2 regions of the Komagataeibacter diospyri genome follow, and region 2 is predicted to be linked to the other one. Evidence: riboswitches for the same ligand, from Rfam matches in the RefSeq annotation. Region 2 holds a riboswitch; the other holds the start of a gene.
What was found. Region 2 has a riboswitch for thiamine pyrophosphate ahead of thiC (phosphomethylpyrimidine synthase ThiC). Riboswitches for the same ligand answer to the same signal wherever they lie in the genome.
Positions count from the first base shown of each region.

Region 1 (3,589 bases), 220 kb from region 2:
GGGCCGTGCCACTGATCACCAATAGCGGTTACGGTGTGGAAATGCGCCGCCCGCTGGGCATTACGGTGGTGGGTGGCCTTATGATGAGCCAGTTGCTCACGCTTTATACCACGCCGGTCATCTATCTTTACATGGAACATATCCGCCTGTGGACCCGGCGGACCACGGGCAGGCTGCTGGCGCGCACGAAGGGATAAAAAAATATTCGATAATTGAAAAAAGGGGTTGCGGGGTCCGGCTGGGTCAGTTAAAAGCCGCCTCACAGCGCACCCGTAGCTCAACTGGATAGAGCACCAGACTACGAATCTGGGGGTTAGAGGTTCGAGTCCTTTCGGGTGCGCCACTTCCTTGAAAATCAGGATTACTGCTGTGGCACGGTCCCTTTGGTCTGTGCCTGCAGGCGTGTACTGCCGCATGCGGATGCTGTACGTGCCACCGTACCGCTACACCATGGTATGAAATCGTTCCTGATTCAAAAAGATGAGGTGCCTGCCGCCCATCTGGCTGCTACACCGTTACCTGATTTTTCTTTCGTCTGAATTCAGGAAACAAGAATGAGCGGGCCCAGTCTCCCCGAAAACATTCCCCCACATGCGCATTCCGGACGCTCTGGCGGCATCCTGTCCTGGATTGACCGCAGGCTTCCGATCGTAAGCGGTTTCCGGCAGGAATATATCGACTTCCGCATGCCCCGGAACCTGAACGCCCTGTGGAATTTCGGGGCGATCCTGACGGCGGTGCTGGTGCTGATGCTGGCCACGGGCATTTTCCTGGCCATGAACTACACCCCCACCTCCGCCGGGGCCTTCATGTCGGTGGAGATGATCGAACGCCAGCTACCGGGTGGCTGGATGCTGCGCGCGATGCACATGACCGGGGCCAGCCTGTTCATGGCCGCCCTGTACATCCACCTGTTCCGGGGACTGTATTACGGTTCATACAAGCAGCCGCGCGAAATCCTGTGGCTGACCGGGCTGGGGCTGCTGCTGATGGTCATGGTCACGGCGTTCGCGGGTTATGTGCTGCCATGGGGTCAGATGTCTTACTGGGGGGCCGATGTCGCGGGCAAGGCGGTGGGCGCCGTGCCGGTCATTGGCGGAACACTTGAACACATCATGGAAGGCAGCGACCAGTTGGGGGATATTTTCATCCACCGTTTTTTCGTGCTGCATTTCCTCATGGCGTTCGCCATCGTGGCTGTCGTCGCCTTCCATGTGGCAGCACTGCATGTCAGCGGACCGAACAATCCCGATGGCAGGCCGGTACCAGAACGCCAGACCGTGCCCTTCCACCCCTATTATACCACCAAGGACCTGACGGGTCTTGTGCTGTTCGCGCTGGTGTTCGTGGCGCTTGCATTCCTGTGGCCCGATCTTCTGTCCGAACCGGAAAACTACCGTCCCGCAAATCCCATGCACACGCCTGCCGATATCGAGCCGGAATGGTATTTCCTGCCCTTTTATGGCCTGCTGCAGTCCGTACCGTCCAAGTTTGGCGGCCTGCTGGCGGCGGCGGGGTCGATCCTGATCCTGTTCGCGGTGCCGTGGCTGGACCGTTCGCCCATCCGTTCGGCACGTTTCCGCCCGGCCTGCCGGATCGGCATGGTGGGACTGGTCATATCGTTCGTACTGATGGGACTGGTGGGCCGCCACCATGCCGAAGGCGGCTGGATGATCGCGGGCCGGGTCGCGGCACTATATTATTTCGGTTATTTCCTTGTGCTGCTTCCGCTCTGCGCGCGGCGTGAACGGCAGCAGTCCGACGCCTGACATGTGATCGGGCATGGTCCTTCATCCGTGACTTGACGGATGCGGGGCCATACCCACACTCTTCCTGCCTGACCGGGGTGCCCATGATCCGTGGGCTGAGATCATACCCGTTGAACCTGATCTGGGTCATGCCAGCGAAGGGAGACTGTCCCGCCCGGGACATATGCACCCGTTCCCTGCCTGCCGTAGATTACGGATGTCAGGGAAAGGGAGCCTATCACATCCATGCAAACCCTCACACGTGCCCTTGGGGCAGCAGGATTTCTGGCCTGCACGATGCTGGCCCTGCCCGCCCATGCCGCCAGCCAGCAGGTCACGGTCGTGCTGGACTGGTTCCTCAACGCCGATCACGCCGCCCTTCTGGCCGCCCAGTACAGCGGCGCATTCATCCGCCACGGGCTGGATGTGAAGCTGATCGCCCCCGCGGATCCCGGATCGCCCGCGCGCCTGGTCGCGGCGGGACAGGCGGACCTTGCCGTATCTTACCAGACTCAGCTTGGCATGCTGGCGGACCAGAATATCCCGCTGGTACGGGTGGGCACGCTGATCGATACCCCGCTGAATGTCCTGATTACGGGGGAAGGGGTTCACTCCATCGCCGACCTGAAGGGCAAAACCATTGGCGTATCCATGCCGGGGGTGGATGACGCGGCACTGGACACCATGCTGCATTCAGCCGGGCTGGCCATGGGTGACGTGCATCAGGTCAATGTCAATTTTCAGCTGGAACAGGCCATCATAAGTCATGCCGTGGATGGCGTGATCGGGGCAGTGCGGACATATGAACTGATCGACCTGCAGCAGAAGGGTATGAAGGTCTCGGCGTTTTTCCCTGAGGAACATGGCGTGCCGATATCAGATGAACTGATCTTCCTGGCCGGTCGCGATCATGCGCATGATGCATGGATACGCCAGTTCATGGATGCGCTGGCGGAAGGGGCGAATACCCTGATCAACCACCCTGACGCCATGCTGGCGCAGACAATCCATGACCACCCGGAATTCGATACGCCGCTGAACCGGGCGGCGTGGCAGGCTACCCTACCGCGCATATGCAAGCAGCCGGCGCTGCTGAACGTGCCCCGCTATACAGCCTTTGCCACGTTCCTGCATGCCCATGGCATGATGACACATGCCATCCCGCTGGGGCAGTACGCGATCGATCCGTTCAGTCAGGTTACGACGACACCCTGACCCGTACCTCAGTCAATAATATTGTTCAGCATGTCCTGCTTGTGCGGCAGAAAGGTCGTGACCCGCAGGCCATGCCACGCAACAAGGCTGTCACCAAGGAACATGGCCAGCGCGACGACGGTGCAGACCAGTGCGTTACCGAACATGAGTACCAGCCACCACGCAATGGACGCATCGCGCACGCTGCCCATGAACAGCGCAAAGGCCGAACCACAGGCCGATGCCCCACCCACACCCGCGAACAGGATGGACGCATCCAGCAGCAGGGTGCGGTAATGCAAATGCGTCAGCCGGCGTAACAGTAGCGCAGCATCCGCGCTGCTCTTGTCATCGGCATTTTCCAGCTTGTCGCGTACCGTCTCGATATGGTCACTGACACGGGCCAGTCGTGTATTGAACATGTTAAGCAACGTGCCGATCCCCGACAGCATGAAAACCGGCGTCAGTGCGGTCTGGATCAGGTGGGCGACACCATCAACGGATGCATCGGGAACAAGACCGGGGAAGGCAGACACGAAAGGCATATCCTTGGCTACGGGCAAAGCCTGTGTTTCTTGGGCTTATCCCCGCCCGCGTCAAGGACAGAGTCGATATTGCGCAGACGTAAGGAGATTCCATGTCACATA
Region 1 covers NZ_CP171836.1:2,469,609-2,473,197, forward strand. Annotated here, with positions in the region: gene ACE2AA_RS11540 (efflux RND transporter permease subunit) at 1-197, shown strand, start outside; tRNA gene ACE2AA_RS11545 (tRNA-Arg) at 267-343, shown strand; gene ACE2AA_RS11550 (cytochrome b N-terminal domain-containing protein) at 555-1,769, shown strand; TPP riboswitch at 1,833-1,929, shown strand; gene ACE2AA_RS11555 (ABC transporter substrate-binding protein) at 1,995-2,963, shown strand; gene ACE2AA_RS11560 (DUF2721 domain-containing protein) at 2,972-3,487, opposite strand; gene ACE2AA_RS11565 (hypothetical protein) at 3,580-3,589, shown strand, end outside.
Region 1: it holds a riboswitch for thiamine pyrophosphate, as region 2 does, so the genes downstream of both, ACE2AA_RS11555 (ABC transporter substrate-binding protein) here and thiC (phosphomethylpyrimidine synthase ThiC) in region 2, are expected to answer to the same signal.

Region 2 (3,589 bases):
ACGACAAAGCCGCCGCCGGTCTTTTCCAGATGGTTGACCGCAACCGCCATATCCGCGTCATTCATGCCCACCACGCAGATATTGTGGCTGTCATGCCCGACCGAGGACGCCAGCGCGCCGCCCGACAGGCCAAACCCCTTAACAAACCCGCGCCCGATATTGTCATTGTGCCCATGCCGCGCCACCACGCAGATGCGTGCGATATCCTGTGCCGGGTCGGGCTGGACAATACCATCCACTACCGGCAGATCGGCATGCAGGAAGGGGGTGATGATCTGGCCGGGCAGCAGGCCGATCACCGGGCGCTGCGCACCACTTCCCGCGACCTGCATGTCCTGCGTACTGACGGGCGCGGGCAGGCTGATACTGTCGGTGCCGACGGGGGGAATGATGTCACGTGCGGCAAACAGCGCGTCATTCACCAGACGCCCCGCGCTGATAACATCCGACACCCGGCATTCACGCAGGTCATCAAGCAGTACGATATCCGCCCGCCGCCCCGGCGCGATCATGCCCCGGTCGCGCAGGCCAAACGCGTTGGCCGCACTGAGCGAGGCGCTGCGATAGGCCGCCAGCGGTTCCACCCCCAGCGAGATGGCAAGGCGGATCAGGTAATCCAGATGCCCCTCATGCGCGATTTCCAGCGGGTTGCGGTCATCGGTGCAGAAGGCGAAGAACGGCGATGTCACGGGGTTGAGCAGCGGCACCAGCGCGCGCAGGTCCTTGCACACCGATCCCTCGCGGATCAGCACCATCATGCCCTTGCGCACCTTTTCCAGCGCTTCTTCCGCCGTCGTGGCCTCATGATCGGTGGTGATGCCCGCCGACAGATACCCATTGAGCTTACGCCCGCGCAACAACGGTGCATGGCCATCAATATGACCGCCGGCAAAGGCCGCCAGCTTTTCCATGCACACCGGGTCGCCATTCAGCACGCCGGGAATGTTCATGAACTCGGCCAGGCCAATGACCTTGGGGTGGTCCCGATAGGCCAGCAGGTCAGCCGCCCCCAGCGTCGCACCCGATGTTTCAAGCGCGGTGGACGGCACGCAGCTGGACAGGTTGACCCGCAGGTCCATGACCGTACGCATGGCCGCTTCGGTAAAGTAATCCAGCGCCGGTCGGCCCAGCACGTTGGCCATTTCATGCGGGTCGCATATGGCGGTGGTCACGCCATGGGGCAGGACGCAGCGGTCGAATTCAAACGGGGTGATGAGCGAGGATTCGACATGCAGGTGCGTATCGATAAAACCCGGCACGGCAATGCGGCCATGCCCCTCGATCACGTTCTCGCCCTCGTAATGATCCAGCGTGCCGACAATGGTGTCACCACATATGGCGATGTCGGTCGGCAGCAGTTCGCCCGTCACCAGATCGAACAGGCGGACATTGCGGATCACGGTGTCCGCCGCCACCCGTCCGCTACCCTGTGCGATCCGGTCGGAAATCACGCTACCTGCCATACTGTCCTGCTTCCCCGCAAAAGATGGATATTCCCCAGCAGTCTAACACAACCGCGCGGCTGGCAAATCGGCACACGAATTCTTTTTCATCCCGCCCGTCCGTACCCCGTCTGACGATGTTGACAAGTGCCGGGTGTTTCATGATCCTGAAATGACCAAGGGGAGTCCCGGCAAGGGGCTGAGATACCGCTGGCATGGTCCGACCATGCGCGCGGGGACCCTTCCGGGCGCATCGTGCGTTCCGGGGAACCTGATCCGGCTCATACCGGCGGAGGGACTGGTGCAGACAATCGGCACGATGCGTCAGACCTGACGACACTGCGCACATGATCCATGTGGCGTTCCGGTTTTCTCCCCCACACCCCCTGTCGGAGAGAAAACGAGGAGCATTGCCATGACCACCGTTGCTTCGCCTTCATCTCCCGACCATGTCACAACCGGCCCCATCATGGGGTCCACCAAGGTCTGGTCCACGCCCGATGGGCACCCGCATATCCGCGTGCCCTTCCGCGAAATCGCCCTTGAACCCAGTGCCAACGAACCGCCGGTGCGGGTCTATGACACTTCCGGCCCCTATACCGACCCGCATGCGCGTATCGATGTACGCGCGGGGCTGAAACCCGTCCGCGCACCATGGATTGGGGCCCGCAACCTGCCCACTATTACGCCGCGCGCCGTCCGGCCCGAAGACAATGGCTTTGCCAAAGGCGGAAACCTGGTCCCCGCCTGCCCTGCGCCCCATACGGTGCATGAAGGCAGGCCGGGACAGATGGTCACGCAGTACGAATTTGCACGCGCGGGGATCATTACCGAGGAAATGATCTACGCCGCCCACCGCGAAAACCTTGGCCGCGCCACCATGGACGAAGGCGCTGAAGAACGCCGCGCGGATGGCGAGGATTTCGGGGCCGACATTCCCGCCTTCGTCACCCCGGAATTCGTGCGATCCGAAATCGCGGCGGGTCGCGCCATCCTGCCCGCCAATATCAATCACCCCGAGCTGGAGCCGATGGTGATCGGGCGCAACTTCCTGGTGAAGGTCAACGCCAATATCGGCAATTCGGCCGTGACGTCATCGGTCGCGGAAGAAGTGGAAAAGATGGTCTGGTCCATCCGCTGGGGGGCCGATACGGTCATGGACCTGTCCACGGGGCGCAACATCCACAACATCCGCGACTGGATCCTGCGCAACGCCCCGGTGCCCATCGGCACGGTGCCGCTGTACCAGGCACTGGAAAAGGTCGGCGGCGTGCCGGAAGACCTGACATGGGACATCTTTCGCGACACGCTGATCGAACAGGCGGAACAGGGTGTGGACTACTTCACCATCCATGCGGGTGTGCGGCTGCAGCATGTGCCGCTTACGGTCAACCGGGTTACCGGCATTGTCTCGCGCGGCGGGTCGATCATGGCCGGGTGGTGCCTGCACCATCACCGCGAGAGCTTCCTGTATGAGCATTTCGAGGAAATCTGCGACATCATGCGCCGCTATGATGTCTCGTTCTCGCTGGGTGACGGCCTGCGCCCCGGCTCCATTGCCGATGCGAATGACGCCGCCCAGTTCGCCGAACTGGAAACGCTGGGCGAACTGACGAAAATCGCGTGGGCAAAAGGCTGCCAGGTCATGATCGAGGGGCCGGGTCACGTGCCCATGCACAAGATCAAGGTCAATGTGGAGAAGCAGCTACGTGAATGTGGCGAAGCCCCGTTCTACACGCTTGGTCCGCTGACGACCGATATCGCGCCGGGTTATGACCACATCACATCCGGCATCGGTGCAGCCATGATCGGATGGTTCGGCACGGCCATGCTGTGTTACGTCACACCGAAGGAACACCTCGGCCTGCCCGACCGCAATGACGTGAAGGTGGGTGTGGTGACCTACCGCATCGCCGCCCACGCCGCCGATCTGGCGAAGGGGCACCCGGCGGCACGCATCCGTGACGACGCGATCAGCCGCGCGCGCTTTGACTTCCGCTGGAACGACCAGTTCAAGCTGTCGCTCGACCCGGATACGGCATGTTCCTACCATGACGAGACGCTGCCGCGCGAAGCGCACAAGAACGCGCATTTCTGTTCCATGTGCGGCCCCAAATTCTGCTCCATGCGCATAAGCCATGACCTGA
Region 2 covers NZ_CP171836.1:2,687,608-2,691,196, reverse strand. Annotated here, with positions in the region: gene ade (adenine deaminase) at 1-1,463, opposite strand, end outside; TPP riboswitch at 1,612-1,758, shown strand; gene thiC (phosphomethylpyrimidine synthase ThiC) at 1,858-3,589, shown strand, end outside.